DNA from 4 places in the Paenibacillus sp. FSL H7-0323 genome. Region 4 is predicted to be linked to each of the others. Evidence: riboswitches for the same ligand, from Rfam matches in the RefSeq annotation. Region 4 holds a riboswitch; each other region holds the start of a gene.
The links. A riboswitch is a leader RNA that binds a small molecule or an ion and turns the genes downstream of it on or off. The one in region 4 is predicted to bind cyclic di-AMP.
Positions count from the first base shown of each region.

Region 1: it holds a riboswitch for cyclic di-AMP, as region 4 does, so the genes downstream of both, MHH89_RS22590 (C40 family peptidase) here and MHH89_RS17660 (alpha/beta fold hydrolase) in region 4, are expected to answer to the same signal.
Region 2: it holds a riboswitch for cyclic di-AMP, as region 4 does, so the genes downstream of both, MHH89_RS17180 (TrkH family potassium uptake protein) here and MHH89_RS17660 (alpha/beta fold hydrolase) in region 4, are expected to answer to the same signal.
Region 3: it holds a riboswitch for cyclic di-AMP, as region 4 does, so the genes downstream of both, MHH89_RS07795 (APC family permease) here and MHH89_RS17660 (alpha/beta fold hydrolase) in region 4, are expected to answer to the same signal.

Region 1 covers NZ_JBBODB010000001.1:4,995,216-5,000,516, forward strand. Annotated here, with positions in the region: gene MHH89_RS22580 (GNAT family N-acetyltransferase) at 1-228, opposite strand, end outside; gene MHH89_RS22585 (C40 family peptidase) at 418-909, opposite strand; cyclic di-AMP (ydaO/yuaA leader) riboswitch at 915-1,057, opposite strand; gene MHH89_RS22590 (C40 family peptidase) at 1,420-1,848, opposite strand; cyclic di-AMP (ydaO/yuaA leader) riboswitch at 1,906-2,044, opposite strand; gene MHH89_RS22595 (hypothetical protein) at 2,263-3,093, opposite strand; gene MHH89_RS22600 (M1 family metallopeptidase) at 3,105-5,111, opposite strand; gene MHH89_RS22605 (YwhD family protein) at 5,215-5,301, shown strand, end outside.
Region 2 covers NZ_JBBODB010000001.1:3,787,960-3,793,260, forward strand. Annotated here, with positions in the region: gene MHH89_RS17175 (potassium channel family protein) at 1-457, opposite strand, end outside; gene MHH89_RS17180 (TrkH family potassium uptake protein) at 471-1,829, opposite strand; cyclic di-AMP (ydaO/yuaA leader) riboswitch at 1,892-2,069, opposite strand; gene MHH89_RS17185 (CPBP family intramembrane glutamic endopeptidase) at 2,392-4,068, shown strand; gene uvrC (excinuclease ABC subunit UvrC) at 4,157-5,301, opposite strand, start outside.
Region 3 covers NZ_JBBODB010000001.1:1,699,751-1,705,051, reverse strand. Annotated here, with positions in the region: gene MHH89_RS07805 (DsbA family protein) at 25-777, shown strand; gene MHH89_RS07800 (disulfide oxidoreductase) at 774-1,238, shown strand; cyclic di-AMP (ydaO/yuaA leader) riboswitch at 1,433-1,592, shown strand; gene MHH89_RS07795 (APC family permease) at 1,717-3,534, shown strand; gene MHH89_RS07790 (iron-hydroxamate ABC transporter substrate-binding protein) at 3,738-4,745, shown strand; gene MHH89_RS07785 (FecCD family ABC transporter permease) at 4,966-5,301, shown strand, end outside.
Region 4 covers NZ_JBBODB010000001.1:3,898,483-3,903,783, forward strand. Annotated here, with positions in the region: gene mnmH (tRNA 2-selenouridine(34) synthase MnmH) at 1-76, opposite strand, end outside; gene selD (selenide, water dikinase SelD) at 135-1,196, opposite strand; gene MHH89_RS17655 (hypothetical protein) at 1,343-1,498, opposite strand; gene MHH89_RS17660 (alpha/beta fold hydrolase) at 1,789-2,598, opposite strand; cyclic di-AMP (ydaO/yuaA leader) riboswitch at 2,704-2,890, opposite strand; partial or broken gene MHH89_RS17665 (glyoxalase) at 3,137-3,247, shown strand; gene MHH89_RS17670 (hypothetical protein) at 3,325-3,498, opposite strand; gene MHH89_RS17675 (Nif3-like dinuclear metal center hexameric protein) at 3,583-4,377, opposite strand; gene MHH89_RS17680 (alpha-glucuronidase family glycosyl hydrolase) at 4,402-5,301, opposite strand, start outside.

The sequences.
Region 1 (5,301 bases), 1.1 Mb from region 4:
CGGGAACAACTGTGCGAATCCGCACAAAACCTCTTGTTCATTTAATATGGAGATATATTGTTCCTCCCGGAGCTGCGGATCACCAAACTCGATGCCAAGAGCCTGCATCTGCTCCCACGGCATCCAGCCATAAATATTATATGGAGGCGTATAGCTCCACTTACAAATAGCTTCTCCGTGAATTGCCTCCATAGGAACTACATGAAAAGTTACCGAGGGATTTATCATAAAGTCAACGAGCTCCTTTCACGAGGACATTGCTATATTACTAATTATATACAAAATGGGGGAGGTTCGACTCAGAAACTTTATATGAGAGGAATGTTTTACAAATTATGAGAGGGGTAAATAAGTAATAAGACAAAAAAACAAGCTCTCCTCCAAGAGTTACCTTGGAAAAGAGCCTATGTACGTTACTTATTGAACATCATCATTGTCTTCCGATTCAGCAGCAACCGATTGGTAAGCGTCTGTGCTCATAATGCGCTTAGCACCAACGTAGCGTTTCACGTAGTAGCTATCACTCAGAGAGCTAATCGTAACACCGCGTGAGGTAGAAGCGTGTGCGAACTTACCTTCACCGACATAAATGCCGACATGGGAGACACCTTTGCCACTTGTATTGAAGAATACAAGATCTCCGGCTCTTATATCATCACGGGAGATTGCTGTGCCCATTTGATATTGGGAACCTGATTGGTGTGGAAGGTTAATGCCAATCTTATCAAACACATACATTGTAAATCCGGAGCAATCAAATCCGTTAGTGGATATACCGCCGGATACGTATTTAGTACCGATGGCCTTGTCAATCACTTTATCCATTTTGGAATCTGCGAAAGCGCTTCCTGCTCCGATGGTGAGGATGATGGAAAAGCTTAGTACTGCTGCTGCTAACTTCTTCTTCAAAAGTGTATACCCCTTCCAAATGCCTACGAGGTTAGCTTAAGGGTTCGGTTGAAGGTCCCCTATGACCCCTCTATATAATGGAGGTCAATTCACCCAAAGTTGGTTCCCCCGTTTTCCTAATAGTTAGGAAACTCGGCTCATACTGTTGATTAGGATTAGCTTGTAATCAATACATGACAAAACCTTTGTAAATAACAACTTAATGATTACAAAAATGTTACTAAAATCTCACTGCGCTAATTGTAACAAACAGAAAGCCGCTTGGCAATCGTTTTTAACATATTAATGCAGAAAAATTGGCATTTTTACGGTAGAAAGGCATATGTAAGCGTTAATAATGACCTAATTTTTAATATAATTGCAATTTTTATCAAATAAACGTGTTTCAATTGGGCTCTATTAGTGTAAAAATATATTATGGAAAAAAGAAAAACCCGAATTTGATTACGGGAATAATCAGATTCAGGTTCATATAGTTGTAATTATGAGGTTATAGTTGTGAGGAAGGTTTCAATCGAAGGCTACAGCTTGATAAGCTGAAGTACTCATTACTCTTTTAGCGCCAACATAACGATTGGCCCAGTAGGCCTGACTGAGTGAAGTGATGGTCACTCCACGCGAAGAGGACGATTGTGCGAATTTTCCGTTTCCAACATAAATGCCGACATGGGATACTCCATTGCCAAGTGTGTTAAAGAACACTAGATCACCAGAACGCAGATTGCTTTTGGATACAGCAGTTCCAACGCTATATTGAGCTTTTGATGTACGAGGTAAAGTAAGACCCACATTCTTGAATACATATTTTGTAAATCCAGAGCAATCAAATCCGGCAGTGCTTGTACCTCCGGTTTTATAGGCAACTCCAATAGTCTTTGAGATTACAGTGTCCATCTTAGAGTCGGCAAAGGCGCTTCCTCCACCAATAGATAATGCCATTACAAGTCCTAGCGCCGCAGCGACGCATTTTTTTCTTAAATTATGTCTTTTCAAAAGATGTACTCCTTCCAAGGCCTGCGAGGTTAGCTTAAGGGTTCGGTAGAAGATTCCCTATGATCCCTGTAAAGCGAGATCAATTCACCCAAAATATGGTTCCCCCACTTCCCGGTGCAAAGGAATTAGGCGTGTTAAGCACCAAGAGAATGACGTTTCGACAGTTACACTTACGATAAATACATTTAGTTATGTAGGAATCGTTTCAATTGATTACAAAATTGTTACTAATAGCACAGGACTTATTGTAACAGAGCTTTTATGATTTTGCAAATACTCTTAAGTTATCCGTAATGAGAAAAAGTCCCAGCTCCTGAATACAGGAATTGGGACCTTTTTATTATGTCAAATAAGGTTAATTTATTGTGGAAATGCTTTGCTACACCATAGATGATATTGTGCAGAGATTCCCCACATTTTTAAGAGCGTAGAAGGTAGTGGTGAGATTTGCCGTATTATAAGTGCCGGCAGGCCGGGACAGAACAGACCCGTCAGTCCGCACACTAGCAGTAAGAGCAAGCCTCCCGCACCAAGTACAATGGAAACACCTATAGCAGGAATCAGTGACCGCAAGCAGATGAACAGTGAGGAGAACATTCCTGTACCGCCGGTGTAACCAAACTGCATATATAGAAGAAACAGGCGCACGATAAAAATATATATAAGCCATGCCAATACGTATGGTACTAAATGAAGTAACAAAGTGTAGTTAAACAAAGAGGATAAGAACAGCCCGTACATTTTTGGAGCAAGCCAGTAAAGCGGCAGCAGGGTCAGCACCCATTCGATTAGGCTAAAGACTAAGACAGGTAGTCCATAGATCTTCATGCCGGGGAAAAAAAACAGCCCGCGCTCGCCCTTTCGCTCCTGGTGCAGCTCATGCAGCAATCCTGCCCTTATGAAAGGAGAAAGCAGAAGTCGCAAGACAACAAGTCCTAGAAGCATCCATAACCAAGTGCGTATCGCAGGGTCAGTATTCAAGCTGAACTGTCCCTCGATATAATACAACAGTCTGCCCATACCGCTGCCGCCGGCGTCTTTATCTGGATAGCGCAGTAGAATTGGAATAATAGCAGATCGGATGAAACCATACATAAAGTAGCCCCAGAGCAGTCGGTAGATGAAGAGCAGAATTAAAATATAAAATTGCTCCTTCATGCTTTGCCAGCCGCGGGTTATCGATGTTCTCACAATCATTCACCTCACCAGACAAGAGTTCCGAGCACGGTTTCAAGTAGTTTAGTTACACTTAACGTCCAGCGAGAGAGCGTCTTGGGCTCTATTTCCGCCAGCCTAAAGTTGTTTAAATGTTTGCTCTCCAATAAGATGGAATGCTCAGGGTCAATCTCAGCAGAGAGAAGAGGCTTATCGCTTAACAATTGAAACGTAGTCTCTGCTCCTTCACCGTTCCAGACCCGCTGCACCGAAGAGCTGTCGGCGAATGTGAATTTCACGGGAACATCAACGTAATGGCTCCCTTTATTTGAAATCTTCACTAATGATTCGTAGCTTTGAGCATCGCCGCTGTTATTTTTTTTAAAAGTAATCGTATCTACTGAGAAGTCAGGCGCACCATCACCATAAATGTAATCATCGAAATAGGCCTGCCATGATTTTTTGGTTACCTTCTCAACGACTTTCTGAAAATCTGACGTAGCGGGATGCTGGAAACGGAACTTACGAGCGTAGGAGGACATGATGTTGTTCATTGCTTTGGTACCTACCTGGCGTTCGATATCTTTAAGTACAAGCTTGCCGCGGATATAAACATTTCGGCTATAGGAATCCGCCCCTGCATATTTCCACGTTTCCAGATTTAACGGCTCAGGTATAGTTACCAGGCTGGCCTGTAAAGGCAAATTAGACTTGATACCGTATTCTTGTTCCATAAGTCTGTCTTCGGCATAGGAAGTAAAGCTTTCATCCAGCCAGGCCTCCTCGAATTCATTGCTGGCTACCATACCGTAGAAGTATTGATGGCCGATCTCATGAATGACGGTTCTTTCAAGTGAGGTATCTGGAGAAGAATCCGCGGCCCCAAAGGCTGTAATAAGGGTAGGATATTCCATTCCTCCCGCGCCGTTTCCCTCCTTAGGTGGGACGATAATAGACAGCGTAGAGTAGGGATAAGGGCCATACCATTTGCTGAAGTAGGTCAGGGCAGCCTTGGCAGCTTGAAGGTAACGCTCTTGTAAGTCTTTGTGCAGTGGGTCGAGATACACCTTAATTCGTACTCCAGGCACTTCCGGCGTAGAGAAAGCTTCCTCTGCTACTGTAAAATCAGGGGATGCAGCCCAAGCGAAGTCGTGGACATCATCGGCGTAGAACTGATATATTTTTTGATCTTGTTTGAGCTTGGCATTTTTTACAGGAAATCCGGTCGCAGCCACCGTATAGTTGGAAGGAACGGCAATCGTTACATTAAAGATGCCAAAATCACTGTAAAACTCAGAGGTCCCGTGATACTGATGCAGGTCCCAGCCTTCTTCTTTAACTCCGCGTGTGCCCTTAGGCTCGTATACACTAAGCTTAGGGAACCATTGCCCAGCCATAACGAAGTTACCTGAAGCACCCATGCGAGCAAAGATTTTGGGCAACTGGACTTCATACTGAAGCTTAAGTGTTACACTTTCCCCACCATTAACAGGCTGAGGAAGATGTACCTTTAGAAGCGTCTTATCGTTGATATTGCCGTCATCAGGTTGAACATATTGCACTCTTTGCATTAGCGAAGTTCCCTCTGTCGTGCGCAGATCGGTCAGCGTCATATTTCCGAAGCCGTTCTCAGGCATGCTGTCGCCTCTGAGCGTCCCCCCGGATTCCTTCATAAAGGTGGTATCTGATGAGGCAAATGCATTTGGATACATGTGAAAATATAAATCACTTACTGGCTTTACTCCGGGGTGTGTCCAGGTTACTGTCTCAGAAGCTTTTAAGGTTTCTGTGTCAGGAACAAGCTGGACATCAATGTGATACTCGACTACCCGCTGGCTTAAAGCCTCCTCTGCCGGGACAGGCGCGCTCTCAGGCAATACCTGCTGTGGTACGGCTGCAGGCGCTGTGCCGCTGGAGGACTTGGCCTCTTTTGAAGCAAAGCTAGTAACAGAAGCTGTTGAGCTATCCCCTGAAAAGGCCCATATTCCTCCTCCCAGCAGCGCGAGGATGGCCAGGGTCGCAAAGATGATGTACTTTAATGACAGTGACTTCATAGTGTGATTCCTCCCGTGACAAGCATCTACGGGATGTATATGTTTGCAATCGCCGCATTATTAGCTAAAATTAAATTATTCGTAAGAGGAAGGGTGTGCACTCGTGGACAACATACAACCGGAGGGCAAGAAACAGATTGCCTTAAATATTGTGAACGCTAAAAGTAAACATAAAGGCTTTGGAGCAGGC
Region 2 (5,301 bases), 110 kb from region 4:
GCTCGACAATTTTATAATCCTTGGACAGTTCAATATAATCCAGCAAATTGGGCGTCACCAGCTGATGTGCCACACGAATCCCCATATCCCGCTCCGGAAAAATAACCCGATCAACCCCCAGCCGCGACAGTGCGCGGCCATGAAGGATAGAGATTGCCTTAGCCACCACTTGCTTGACTCCAATCTCCTTCAACAAAATGGCCGCCAGAATGCTTCTCTCCATATTGTCACCAATCGCAACAATCCCACAATCAAAGTTCCGTACACCAAGCGAGCGCATAATTCCCTCATCTGTAGCATCTGCTACTACCGTATGCGTCAGCTGATCGCTCATTTCCTCCACGCGTTCTTCATGGTGGTCAATGCCGAGCACCTCGTAGCCCATTTCCATCAGCTCAAGCGCCAGGCTTGAACCGAAGCGACCTAAGCCGATTACTACAAATTGCTGTGCTTTCATTTCTAATTAACTCCTATCCAATAATTATTTTACCTTCCGGATACTTATACAGTGGTTTACCCTGTTTGGGACCGAGTGCATACGCTAAGGTTAGTGGACCTAGCCGACCTGCAAACATCGTCAGACAGAGTAGAACCTTACCGATCGCTGACAGTTCCGGAGTTAGCCCCATAGTCAGTCCTACCGTAGCAAAGGCGGAGGTCGTCTCAAACAAGATTGCCAAGAAATTACTGTCTTCAGTTGTGGAGAGTATCATCGACACAGAGGCGATTAACAACAAAGCCAGCAGCGTGATCGTTAATGCCTTGTAGATGCGCTCTTGAGCCAGCCGATAACGGAACAACACAACATCTTCCCGTCCACGCAGCATAGCAATTACAGCACCAATCATCATTGTAAAGGTTGTTGTCTTGATCCCGCCGCCCGTTGAGCCCGGAGAAGCACCAATAAACATAAGAATCACTATAAAAAATTGTGTAGCCTGCCGAAGTCCAGCAATATCTACTGTGTTCGCGCCAGCCGTACGGGGAGACACGGATTGAAAGAAGGCCGATAATATTTTACCGCCGAAATTCAGTGAACCCAGGGTACGAGTGTTAGTAAACTCAAATATAAAAATAACCAAAGCTCCGATCAGAATCAGCCCTGTGCTGGTGGACAGGACAACTTTACTATGTAGAGACAGCCTGCGGGTTACCCGAAACTCCACCAGATCTGACATTACAATAAAACCAATCCCCCCGGAGACAATCAGAAACATTACAATAATATTCACAAGCGGATCATATACATAATCAGTTAAACTGCGAAAATCCCCAAAAATATCGAACCCCGCATTATTAAACATAGACACCGCATGAAATATGCCATAATAAATCGCTTTTCCCAACGGCATATCAAAAGCCCAGCGAATAGACAGCAGCACAGCGGCACAGCCTTCTATGACAAGAGAATATATGAGGACTCTCCGGATCAGTCGCACAATTCCTTCCATAGAGCCTTGATTCATGGCTTCCTGTAGGATTAGCCTGTCCCGCAAAGATATTTTACGCTTTAACACCAGTGAAAATAGAGTGGCCATGGTCATAAAACCTAAGCCGCCGATCTGGATCAGGATCATAATTACGGTTTTCCCAAAAATGGTGAACGAAGTTCCGGTATCCAGCACAACAAGCCCTGTAACACAGGTTGCCGACGTTGAAGTAAATAATGCATCAATAAATTCCACGGAATTCCCGCTTGTGCTTGAGATGGGCAGCATAAGCAGCAGGGCCCCTATCAGAATGATCGATGCAAAACCAAGCACCAGTATCTGCGGCGGCGAGAGCTTCAGAAACTTAAATTCAGAAATCCTGCGAAACTGTGAAGCCACTTTGCTCACCTTCTTATCAAAAATTCCAACAAAAAAAGCACTGGAAAACCAATGCTGACTTGGTTCCTGCAGTAAATTAGCCTACGAGGTTAGCTGTCGGATTCGGACTGTGCAGGCTGCCCTATTCGTTCCCAGAACGAAATTCACCCCTGATGAAAGTGCCATTTATCGTGTACACTCCACTTTTCATCACTTCTTATGGTTCCCCCGTTTTCACCAGAAATTCGGCTACTATACAATTGCATACAAATTATATACGTTATTTAGTGAATTCACAAAGACACAATTAATGCTCATTCACATGAAAAAATGCGGTTTAAAGAGACTGCATCAAAAGGAGTGCCTTTTCTCATCACTTTTCCGTGTTTTCCCTGCAATTACACCGATTCTCATCATTCGTGCAGAAATGAACACGATAAAATTCATGGTATAAATTCACATGACTATTCTATACTATCTCTATTACCCATAAAAAGAACATATAATGTTTTTTGTAACCAACCAGGCACTAATACTATAATGGAACATAACATTGTCACAGTACATAACAAGGAGGCGTTACATGAATCCCGTCGGCCAGCCCTTACAGCAACGTGCCCTCTCCAAGAGGCTCATCATCTCGGGCATTATCGGTCTTATTCTATTTATTATGTTTCAGATTTCCCCTTCACTGCTTAGTAGCCCTACAGGTGAAGATACCACCGTCATTAGCAAGGCAGAAGCCCGTGACCAAGCCATATTATTCGCAGAACAAAAGCTCAACTACACCGAAGCACCAAACGATCAATGGAATGTACTTTACCAGACGGACTCTTCCTTTTATGGTTATATGTCTCGCGAGAAGCTTGTGGAGGACTACACCAAGAAAAAATTGGATCAAAAATATCCTTTTGATGTCTTTCGGGCAACGCTTACTCCTTCAGCGGAGCAAGAGCCGCAAATCATCGTTGACCTCAATATGTATACCGGTAAGATTGTCGCTTTCTCAAAGGCTGCAAAAGTTGTCTCCGAAGAGGGGCCAGGCATTGCTTCCGTTGGTGCAAAAGAGGACAAGGGAGCTGACCTCACTCTAGCACAGAAGGAGAATCTTGCTCGTCCTTGGCTTCAAGAATGGGAAGTAAATCCTGCCAAGCTACAAATTGAATCCAATACAGGAAGCCATGGGCTAGTGTATACGGATAGTACTGTTCAGGTCGGCGAATCCTTATTGCACTATTATTTTGATTTCAGTGGAGAGCAGGTATCCAGCTTTAATGCCGGATTCACTGCACCGGCTTGGCATACCTCCTACGTACAAGGACAGACCTCTTTAGCGGAAAAGCTAACATTATTCGGTTACGGTATACCCACACTGATTTTAGGAATTCTGGCACTCGTCTACAGTATTCTTAGAAGAGAGCATACTTCCTTTAAACGTGGAGTATTCCTAAGCTCAGCCTATTTTGTAATCATGATGATCAGCACCTATAATATGCTTCCTGAATCAACGGGCGAAGGGCTAGAAGCACAGATTACCTCTGTCATTATGTTTATCATTTATGCTTTGTACAGCCTGCTGATGTCCTCCTTGCTCTACTTCTCTTTAGTGGGCGGTAATGGCCTATGGCGAAAAGAGGAAGGCATGAACCCTTGGCCCCGCGCCAAAGAGCCCGGCTATGGACAATATGTGTTGGACAGTATCCGGGCTGGATACATCTGGGCTTTCGTTCTGCTAGGGGTGCAGACGGTTATGTTCATCATATTATCGTTTACCTTGCACAATTGGTCTACTACAGACGCCACCCAATCTCCTTATAACATGAGATATGCTTGGCTTCTGCCTATCGTCGCATGGCTCGCTGGTTTATCTGAGGAAGCCATTTATCGCTTTTTCGGAATTCCTATGCTGAAAAAGGTGTTCCGGAACACTTTTATCGCTTGCTTGATCACCACGCTGGTTTGGGCGTTTGGCCATACGTTATATCCGATCTATCCCATCAGCTCCCGTCCCATTGAGCTGACTGTAATCGGGCTGCTGTTCAGCTATATTTTCCTTCGTTACGGGTTTATTGCTGTCATGTTCAGCCACGTCGTGTTTGACAGCATCCTGATGGGCGCTACGCTGATCTTTATGAAGGAGAGCGTAAATGTAGGCGCGGGTATCTTCGCGATTATTATGCCGTTCATAGTCGCTTACATCGTCTATCGATTTAATCCACCACAGAAGCCTAAGCCGGTGGAGCCTTCTTCTTTGATTTAAACTAATGTGAAGACGTAATGAAATTAAAAAAGGGCATCAAAGCCGCTTTAGTCGCTGCTTTGATACCCTTTTTCTTTTGTCACCATTGCTATGAGGTTGGCTCTTCATCCTTGAGCGCATCAAGAATTTGTTTTGCCAGCTTTTCTCCAATAGAAAGTGTACGGAAATCATCCACGGAGGCTTCTTTAATTTTCTTAAGCGATCCGAAATGCTTTAGCAGCGCTTTACGGCGCTTCTCACCTATACCAGGTATAGAGTCCAGCTTGGAGGTAACCATGGACTTCCCGCGCTGTTCACGGTGGAAGGTGATCGCGAACCTATGGACCTCATCCTGAATCCGCTGCAAAAGGTAAAATTCCTGACTGTCCCGGGCTAGCGCGACAGGCTCTGGCGGATCTCCAACCAAAAGCTGAGCCGTCTTATGCTTATCATCCTTAACAAGGCCGCAGACCGGAATGAATAATCCCAGCTCATTCTCCAGAATATCAATAGCAGAGGAGATTTGCCCTTTCCCTCCATCGACCACGATAAGATCCGGTATCGGAAGATTCTCCTTCAATACCCGCTCATATCGCCGCCGAATGACCTCGCGCATCGTTCCATAATCATCCGCACCCACCACCGTACGAACCTTATATTTACGGTACTCTTTTCGTGCAGGCTTGCCATCAATGAAGACAACCATCGCTGAGACCGGATTAGTCCCCTGAATGTTCGAGTTATCGAACGCCTCAATACGGCTCAAGCGTTCAAGCCCCAAGCTCTCGCCTAAGCTGATCGCTGCTCCAGAGGTACGCTCTTCATCCCGTTCAATCAGCCGGAATTTCTCGTCGATAGCCACTCTTGCATTTTGGCAAGCCATGCCAACCATCTGCTTCTTAAGACCGCGTTGTGGCACAAGCACCTTAATGCCCAGCCACTCCTGCAGAATGGAGGCGCCGCCAGCGGCATCCACGATCCCAGCTGCCGCAGCTTCCTCCGCCGCCGTCGCACGTGCCTCAGCCTCTTCAGCCGATTCAGGGGTATCTTCACCCTGTTGTAAATCCGCTTCTGCTGGAGCAGCTATGGCGATCTCGGGTTTAGTCTCTTTATTAGCCAGAGATTCCTCATCGAGCACATCCGGCAGCAGGATCTCCTGCGGCAAAGCGGGATTATCACTATAATACTGCGTCACATAAGACATAAAGTCACTGTAGGCTTCACCATAGAACGGGAACACGGAGGAATGGCGCT
Region 3 (5,301 bases), 2.2 Mb from region 4:
CTAGAGGACAGAAAGGAATTCTCCTTGAGTAAACCTAAAAAAAGTCCAAATGTTCCCCAGTTGAGCAAACAAGAGAAACGACGGGTAGAACAGGAGCAACAGAAGCAGAAAACGAGAATTTTAGTTATTAGTTCAATAGCTGTAGTAGTTATCATTTTTGTTGGATTGTTTATGTTAGCTTCGAAAGATGCAGCAAAGAATGTCTCTACAGGAGAACCGGTAGAATTCAATTACAGTGAGCTACCTAGGATTGGTAATGAGGATGCACCTGTTAAGCTTGTTGAATTTGGTGATTTCAAATGTCCAGCTTGTTCCCAATTTGCTGGCTCCATGAAACCGAAAATTGTTCAAGATTTTGTCAACGAGGGAAAAGCAGCTCTTTACTTTGTAAATATGGCTTTCGTTGGTCCTGACTCTGAGACAGCTTCACTAGCTGCATTGTCTGTATACCATCAGAATAAGGATGAATTCTGGAAGTTCTATGATGCTGTGTATGCGCAGCAAGGGGATGAGAGCGTGGAATGGGCCACTGAGGATTTCTTGGTAAGCCTTGCTGAAAAAGAGAAATTAGCGATCGATTATGATCTGTTGCGTAAAGACATCCAAGAGAAAACTTATGCAGATGAGCTGAAGAAAGACATTCAGTTGGCAACTGACGCAGGCGTGACAACTACGCCTTCGCTCTACATTAATGGAGTGAAAACGGCTGAACCTTTCGATATTGAAGCGATTACATCTGAAATTAACACCGCCGCAAAAGCAGTGGAGGCAAAGTGACAAAATTCCTATCTTTTTGCAAGCGTAACTGCCTCTATCTGGCCTGGTTCGTCTCTTTGGTTGCTGTAGCTGGTAGCTTGTATTTAAGTGAAGTCTTGAAGTATGAACCTTGTAAGCTTTGCTGGTTTCAGCGGATTTTTATGTATCCGCAGTTATTTTTATTGGGAATTGCCACTTTCCGTGGAGATAAGCGCATCATTCCTTATGTGCTTCCATTAAGTTTGATTGGTGGCAGTATCTCAATCTATCATTATGCGGAACAGAAGATTCCAGCGTTAAGTAAAGTTCTACCTTGTACAGTTGGTGTTCCTTGTAATAAAGATTACTTGAACTACTTCGGATTTATAACGATTCCTTTGTTAGCTTTAATAGCGTTTGCTCTAATAAGTCTCCTTCTTTGGTATGGACGTAGGGAAGAAGAAGTGATTGAAGTAGATGCTGAGGAGAGCTTAGGATTTTAGTTTTTACTTTGGAAGGTACAAAAAAGCTGAAAAGGTATTAAAATCACGGGCTAGAGGGATAATTGAAGATAATGAAAGAGAGCATCCAATAAGACGCTATATTTGAGCTTATTGGATGTTTTTTCATTCTTTTTTCATTTTTTTCAACGCTTTACTGTAGGCACTTTGTAGACTAATATTAGACCTTGTGAGAAGTTGAATATGCGCTGAATTTTCTTAGGAAAAACGGGGGAACCAAACTTGGCATTCATGCCAATGGGGTGAATCGGAACCGGGTCGAACAGACCTCTACCGTAGGGCTATAACCACAGCCCGAATCCGCCAGCTAACCTCGTAAGCAAGGTGGGAAAATGACCATGCATAAGCATGCGGATCATTTCCGTATGCTTATTTTTGTGTCTGCATTTATGAAATCCACCGATGAAAACAGCGCACGGAAATTCCGTTTCAGCTCCCAAAGAAAGGAACTGTATCCACCATGGTAAGCAAGGTAAAACGACTATTGATCGGACGTCCGATGAAGTCGAATGAACTCGATCATGAAAAGTTATCCAAGGTTAAAGCACTGGCTGTTCTGTCTTCTGATGCGCTCTCGTCTGTAGCCTACGGAACGGAACAAATTCTGATTGTACTAGTGGCTGCCGGGTTTACTGCCATCTGGTATTCCCTGCCAATTGCATTAGCCGTATTGGGCCTGCTGGCCATCCTGATTTTATCCTATCGGCAGACGATTTTTGCTTATCCGCAAGGAGGCGGAGCTTATATCGTAGCCAAGAGTAATCTTGGTATTCCGACAGGGCTGCTCGCTGGGGGTTCATTATTGGTGGATTACATTCTTACCGTAGCGGTTAGTGCCTCGGCAGGGACGGATGCGATCACATCGGCTTTTCCAAGTCTTCATAATCATACTGTTCTCATCGCTGTATCTGTTATCGTTTTATTAACAATCATTAATCTTCGCGGAGTGACTGAATCGGCTTCATTTATCGCAATTCCAGTGTATTTGTTTGTGGTTTCGATTGTTGTTCTGATTATCTCCGGTATCGTTAAATATGCAATGGGTGGCGCGCATGCGAATGTTCCTGAAATAGGCAGCGCCGTATCTAATGTAAGTTTGTTTCTACTATTAAAAGCGTTTAGCTCTGGTTGTTCAGCCCTAACGGGGGTTGAGGCCGTATCTAATGCGATCCCAAACTTTAAAGCACCCGCTGAGAAGAATGCAGCCAAGACGCTAATGATCATGGGACTTATCCTTGGCTTTATGTTTACCGGAATCACTGTGCTGGCGTATTGGTATGGGATTGTGCCAGATGAAAAGGCTACGGTTGTCTCTCAGATCGCTGAATCGACCTTTGGCCGTGGCGGATTGTACTTTTTCATTCAAGGGATTACAGCAGTGATTTTGTTCTTGGCAGCTAATACAGCATATTCAGCGTTTCCGCTGCTTGCCTTTATGTTTGCAAAAGATAAATATCTGCCACATGCATTTATGGTCCGTGGTGACCGCCTTGGCTTCTCAAACGGCATTATTTTTCTAGGAGTTATGTCTATCATACTTGTGACTGCATTCCATGGGAATACGGAAGGTTTGATTCCACTATATGCGGTAGGCGTGTTCATTCCTTTTACCTTATCCCAACTGGGGATGATGGTGCATTGGATCAAAACAAGACCCGCTGGATGGGTGAAAAGATTTGTAGTAAATACCATCGGTATGCTGACTACATTGACGATTACGCTTATATTTATCATTACTAAATTCTCGAGTGTATGGATGGCATTCATTTTCTTACCTGCTGTAATGTTCGTGTTCCACCGTATTCATAAGCACTATTTGAACACTGCGGATCAACTGCGTATATGTCCGGCTACGGATAAACCTGTAATTAAAGGAAGTACTGTAGTTGTTCCTGTTGCAGGGGTTACACGTGCTGTATTACATTCCATCAGCTATGCGAAGTCTCTAACAGATAATGTTGTTGCTGTGTATGTAGGCTTTGATGAAGAAGACATTCATAAGATGGAGCAACGGTGGGAGGAATGGAATCCAGGTGTACGCCTGATTGTACTTCGTTCCAGATATCGTAGTATCATTCGTCCGTTAGTGAAGTTTATCGATACGGTAGAGTGGAAGACCGCTGCGACGGATCACATCACGATTCTGATTCCACAGTTTATTACCAAACATTGGTGGCAAGCCGTGCTTCATAATCAGACCAGCTTTTTAATCCGCTCGTATCTAATGAATCAAAAGGACGTTGTAGTAGCGACTGTCCCGTATCATTTAAATAAATAAGTAGAAGATTAAAGATGAGGTTATATCCGGAACGTTCGGAATATAACCTCTTTTGTATTTTATATGAAGGAAATTGTTGCAAATCCACAGAATTTGAAATTTATATGTTGACACAGAGAATGAGAATCAATATCATTTAAAAGTGAAGCAGAGGTAAAGGTCACCTTTGAATATCAAAGCAGTTACATATAGGAGGGTTTTTAATGTTTTGGCTTAACAGAAAAAGATCAGGAAGCATGAAAGTGACGATGAGCGGACTAATAGTGATGACGCTAATACTTTCCGCTTGTGGTAATAATAATGCTGAAAGCTCATCAAATGCAGGAACAGCGCCTACAACAGCGCCTACAGCAGAATCTACAGAGGCACCTGCTGCACCTAAGACGTTAACAGATGCAATGGGTCATAAAGTAACGATTCCGGCTAATCCACAGCGCGTTCTGGGTTCATATTTGGAAGACTCTTTGGTAACTCTGGGTGTAACTCCAGTAGCTCAATGGTCAGTTACAAATGGCGTTCAGGATTATCTGGCCACTGAATTGAAGGATGTTCCTACAATTAGTTACGACCTTCCGTTAGAGGCTGTAACCAGCTTTGCTCCGGATCTTATTATCATCCCATCGGAGTCTTCTGTTCAGAACGGGATTTACGATCAGTTGAATAAGATTGCACCCACTTATGTAATTGGGGATGAACTAAATCAAGATTGGCGCAAATCGTTGCTCAAGATGGGTGAGATTTTGAACAAAACCCCTGAAGCAGAAAAAGCCATTAAAGATTATGATGTTAAAGCAGCGGCTGCGAAAGAACAGCTTACAGGAGCTATTGGACAAGAGTCCGCGGCTATTTTATGGTTGGTGCAAAAAAACTTCTATATTGTAGACGAAACCCGCAGCAGTGGAGCTGTATTATATACAGACCTTGGCGTAACGCTGCCTAACTTAGTAACAGAGATCCCAGTAGGAACAAGAGCAACTTGGAATCCGATCTCACTAGAGAAGCTTTCTGAGCTGACCGCAGATCATATTTTCCTTGTAAATAGTGATAAGACTGAGGGTTCGGAGATTCTAGATAGTGCAATCTGGAAGGGCATCCCAGCTGTAAAAGCTGGAAATGTGCATGAAATGAGCTCAACAAGCAGTTGGCTTTACAGTGGGGCGAACGCTGGCAGCAAAATCATTGACGATGTGCTAAAAAGTCTTGTGAAATAAAAGTCGTAATTCACCATGAATGAGACTGATCATTTCGGTGGGGAAGGGCGTGCAGATCAAGTATCTCGGGATACAAAGATCTGCACCATTTTTTTATAAACCAATCCCATAGTACGGAAAAATCGTTCCTGCAATTGTACAACATAAATATTTTTGCGATAATGAGAATGATTGTTGTTATCATATAAACCATTGTAACTATTGAATAAGGAGACGACTCATGGTTTCACCCTCAGATTTCGCAAATCGTATTAAAAATGAACCCAAAAAAGCTCTACATACCCGACCGGCAGCTGCCATTGGTATTCTTATTTTTGGACTTGCTGCCATTGCCTTCGGATTGGCACTTTCGGTCTCAGTGGGTGCGGCAGATATCAAGTTAGCTACGGTATGGGAAGCTATATTTCATTTCAATCCAGATTTACAAAAACATCAGGTGATTAGAGAACTGCGATTTCCACGTGCTATTGCTGGCGCCTTAGTCGGTGCTTGCTTCGCAGTAGCAGGGGCTATCATGCAGGGGATGACAAGAAACCCGCTTGCGGATTCAGGGCTG
Region 4 (5,301 bases):
ATCTAACATCAATAATGGTGATCTGCTTCTTGTTTTTTAACACTCTAAGTTCTTCCAGTGTAATGTCCTGAAACAATATGCTCTCTCCTCTGGTGGCTAACCTTCATAATTTGCTCTAAGCTGATATACAACAGTTATTCCACAGCAGCTATAACCGTAATCTGACCCGGATGCTCTTCCGTTACCTCTCCGATCAATGCCGCTTCTACCCCTGCATCTACTAACTCTTTTAGCAAATCTTCACTTTGTTGAGGGGCCACAGAGATCAGCAGTCCGCCAGAAGTCACAGCGTCACATAGAATATAGCGGCTTAGTTGGTCCATCTCTTCCGGATAAAGAATGCTGCCTTCCAGATGGGCAAAGTTATTCTTAGTGCCTCCTGGAACAAATCCCTGCTCCGCAAGCTCTCTTACTCTTGGCAGCATCGGTACATCGCCTTGACGAATGATCAGGCCCGTGCCGCTCCCTTTAGCCATTTCCGAGGCATGTCCCAGTAGCCCAAATCCGGTAACATCTGTACAAGCATGTACATCATAAGGCTCCATGATTTCAGCCGCTTTTTTATTCAAAGTAGACATTACTGTCGTAAGGCGTGTGGTTTCTTCAGGAGATAGCTGATCCTTTTTAATGGAAGTTGTTAAGATCCCCACACCGATAGGCTTCGTTAGAATCAGCTTGTCTCCCACCTTGGCGCCCGCATTCGTTCTTACTTTGTCAGGATGCACAAGGCCCGTAACGGCCAATCCGAATTTGGGCTCTTTATCGTCGATGGAATGTCCGCCCACAAGAGTAGCTCCTGCTTCCTGTACTTTATCCGCTGCACCGCGCAAAATGTCACCGAGAATGCTTTTATCTAAAACAGAAATAGGAAAGGCCACAATATTAAGCACCGTAAGCGGCTTTCCACCCATCGCATAAATATCGCTTAATGCATTGGCTGCTGCAATTTGACCAAATGAATAGGGATCATCCACGATCGGCGTGAAAAAATCAACAGTTTGCACTAACGCTAATTCATCACTTAAACGATACACCCCTGCATCATCACTAGTATCAAGACCTACAAGTAGATCCGGGTTAGGAACAGTTGGTGGCAGACTACGAATAACCTGCATGAGATCGGCGGGACCGATTTTGCAGCCGCAGCCCCCTTTTGAAGATAATGAAGTCAGTTTTATAGTTTCAGCTTGAGACATCATGACTCAGCTCCTTTAGTATGAATTATCTTAATCTTACACGAGTAGATCGCATTGTACAAAATGCAAGAGTAGCAGATGCGTTGCTTACTACGCCTCCTTCTATAACTATTTAGAGTCTATTGTTCTTTCCCACGTCTGGTGAGCTATATTTGGTGCTGTGGTAGGGTAGGGACATTAAGTGGCGTTCTAGGTACAATATGCTTGTAAATGTTCAACATCCATCGGTTAGTAAAATAACCAAAGGCTGGCTCATTCGTAGATTTCACTACGGATAAGCCAGCCTTTAATTGGATGTCCATTATATTAGGGAAATCCTCCCTAATGTTCATCGATAATCGCTTTAAAATGAGGTTTTTAGGAAATTCCTCCCTAAAAATTCATGCAAATACCCATTTATGGCTAAAAACATCCTATTATTAGGGAGGATTTCCCTAATCTACGTTCTAGGAGCCATAATCTCCTTCATTTTAGGGAGAATTCCCCTAAAGTTCTTCCCAGAAAGACGACCCATAGCCAGCTCATTCCGCCCTGGCTATGGGACGCCTATTTTCTCACTTAAACGCTTCGCTTGTGAAGGTCTCCCTATAGATCAGCTAATCTGCTGACTGCCCTGCTGCTTCTCTAAGAAACGCTGAAGAATCGCATTGAATTGCTCCGGCTGGCACAGATTACTTGGATCTAATGCGTTCGGAATAATCGCCAACTGCGCCTGCGGCAGCTGAGACACCATTTCCTTCATACAATTCACTCCAAATTCATTAAAGTCCCCCACAATACATAATGCAGGACGTTTAAAAGCCTTTAAACATCTGGTGTAATCAACATGGCTCGTAGCCAGCCTTTGCCGATATAACTCCCGGGGGCGTTTGTCCAGCAGTCCTCTTCTAATCTCATTGTAGGCCAGACTCCAGCGCTCTCGGTACATCATCCGAATCGAAGGCAACACCAGCTCGCTTGGGAGATAATACATTAGTAAACTGCAATATGCTGCCATAGTTTGTATTTTCCCTACTATTGTTGATCCGTGAGTCCTACAAAAGCTATCCGCGACCACAATTGCTTTTACACGCTCAGGATATTGTTTGGCAATATGCTGAACGACTAAGCCACCATAGGCGATTCCTACAAAAACTGCTTCACGGATACCTAGGTCATTCAACAGCATAATCAGATCCAGACATTGCGTCTCAATAATCTCATGTGGGGCCTCCAGCAGTTTACCAGACTTGCCATTCCCCCGTAAATCGCACAAAATCACTTTATATTTATCGGAAAAATACTCCAGCTGTGGTTTGAACATACTGTGTGTTAATCCATGTCCATGGATAAACACAACCGGAGTGCCAGTTCCATTGATTTCATAATAGAGCGAAGTTCCGTTCAGTTTAGCGATAGGCAAAGGTAACACCTCTTTCATAATAAATTCTACGACTATATCTGCTTAAAAACGCAGCAAAAAACCACAGAGGGATTCTCTGTGGCTATTCATCACTAAACACGCCATTCATCCTCTCTCCATACGCTTACGAGGTTAGCTGTCGGATTCGGGCAGTGAGAGTTGCCCTACCTGCAGGGATGCATATTATGCACCCGGAACAGGATTCACCCCATAACCAGTGCCGACTCTCACATCGGCTGCCAGTTGTTGGTTCCCCCGCTTTCCAGAAACGGAAATTAAGCGGATTGCTTATGTAATTGTAAATTTAAGATAATTCTCAGTTCTGAGATGAATCATACTCTTGTAAGGTTTTCTTGTAAAGGAGGGCTCTGGTCAAAATAATGTTGAAAGCAATGCTTTTCATTTCATATTAAGCATACTCTTCATTTTCTCTTTCTTTTGCTCTTGTTTACTCGTTTTCTTTAGAAAAACAGCTCTGAAGCAAGCGAAAAAGGGGGTGATTCACCAGTACTTTCCTATTTAATAAGAAACGACAATCTTCAATACCACTATTGGGCCAGTTTCTGTACCTTGGGGTGTTCGTCGTTTCTATGTCCCCGATCCGTTTGGCAAGCTTGTTAATATTATTTCACATGAACAGCACGAATGATTTCATAAAAAAGAAAAAAGCTAAGCAGAATCAGAGATCTCCCCCTGTCCACTTAGCTTCCTTTTACAATACTATGGCTACAAAAGATCGGCGTTTTTCAATGCATGCTCCCAGCTTGGAAAAAAGAACAGCGCACTTCTCATAAGCTCTGGGTCGCTTTGCTTTACTTGTTTTTTACTGATTGAGCTTCCGTCGCTTTGCAGCTTTTTGATCCGACTTAATACTTCATCAGCCTCCAAAGGAATTTCCATTGAAACACTCCTTTCTCAGTGACCTGTTTCCCTTCATTTTCTCCATAATATGTTTATTTATTCCGTACTCTTAATTTCCCCAGATTAAACCATCTGATAGATGGGTTGTTCAGCAATGAACCGGGTAGGAAGCATGGGATATTTGTCTGCTAAGATTTCAGCTAAATATTTCATCCCCGGCGCTTCACTCTCCGCATGACCTAACATGATGAGCGCTTTAGATCTGCCTTGGTGCCCTGCATCCCGCACATATTCCGGAGTCTCCCACTCTGGTCCTTCTCCAGCAATAATTAAATCAAGATTGTGATCATTAAAAAGTGGAATAGCCATCGTCCCGCCCCCTCTGTAACCTACTAATATCCCTATGCGTTTGCAGGACAGAGACAGGTCACCAGCAGCGCGTACATAAGAGATCCCTAGCTTACTTTTAATATACTGAGCAGCTTCCAGTACAGTCATGGCAGGAATAGTGAGAATCGTAGCAGCCGCTTGCTGCTCTTCCACATAGTCTGACCAATCCAGCTCTCGCAGCAAACCCATCATAATCCCATCCGGCTCTTGCCGATGCCAATAATCATGATAACGAAAAATAGCTATTGGGGATCGTTCGATCAGACTTTTTTTCGCATGATAAACCGGATCACCTTCTAACCACTCGCTCGCCGCATGATGGCTATAAAATACACCTTCATGCGTGATCAGCAAATTGGTTCCTAACGCTATTGCTTGCTCCACAATATTTTGTGTGGCAGAAAAGGCCGTAATAATCCCTGTGACTTCAGTTTCCGGTTCCCCTGGGTTCAGAATATCCACAGTCCCTTCTACCTGTTCCACAGTTCCCATTAAATCTTCCAAAATCGCTCTAATCGTGAGGCCCACTATCATCATCCCTCGAATCGAAATCTAATAAATCTTTCTGCCTTTAAGATCCTCAATTCCACTCTTGCGGTAAAAATACGTATTGATCCGATCTCTCCATTCCTGCGCATGCTCTGCTTGCTCTTCAAGACGTTGCTTCACTTGCACATACAATCCACTATCCATGCTGCCTTCAAGTGATTCCCATGTTGCTAGAAGCTGTGCAGCCTGCTCTGCCCCTTCGAAATGAGTATCGTAGATATGTTGTATAACCGTTTGCCCCGATTGCAGAACATGCGTGTATGGAACATGATGGAAGAACAGCAGCAGCTCTTCTGGACAAGACGCTAGATTCTCATAATTTGATGCATTAAGACCCATATACTGTCCGCTATACCCCGTTCCCAATTTGACTGAACGATCCACACCAATGCCCTTATGATCCGCATAATGGTACGTTCCCCACTTGGCGTATTCATATCCATCCACATTCGGCCCATAATGATGATCCGGATTAACCATCCAGCCCACACCTAATGGAGCTGTGTAAGATTCGTAAATCCTCCATGAGTCCATTAACATCCCGCGAATAGCAACCACTAGACCTTTATCAGTGCCAAAGGTAAGGCGAATCCATTCCTCAGCGATTTCCTTTGCCGTCAGCTCCGGATTCCAAATTAATCTCCCATATCCATACAGATTAGCTTGAGCTAACCCATGCCCCGTCCAGTTCATGTCATCCCCAACATTAGTTACAGCAGCCACACCATTATACTTATTTCCCCACACCGATCCGTCCACAATATGTTTCACAAGCGTAGTTTGCCCTTTGGCATAAGTATTGAAATCAAGGACTTCTTTCCACTGTGGAACAAGATAACAGAGATGCCGCTGCTGCCCCGTATATTCTTGAGCAATCTGAAACTCCATCAGATGATTGGTATG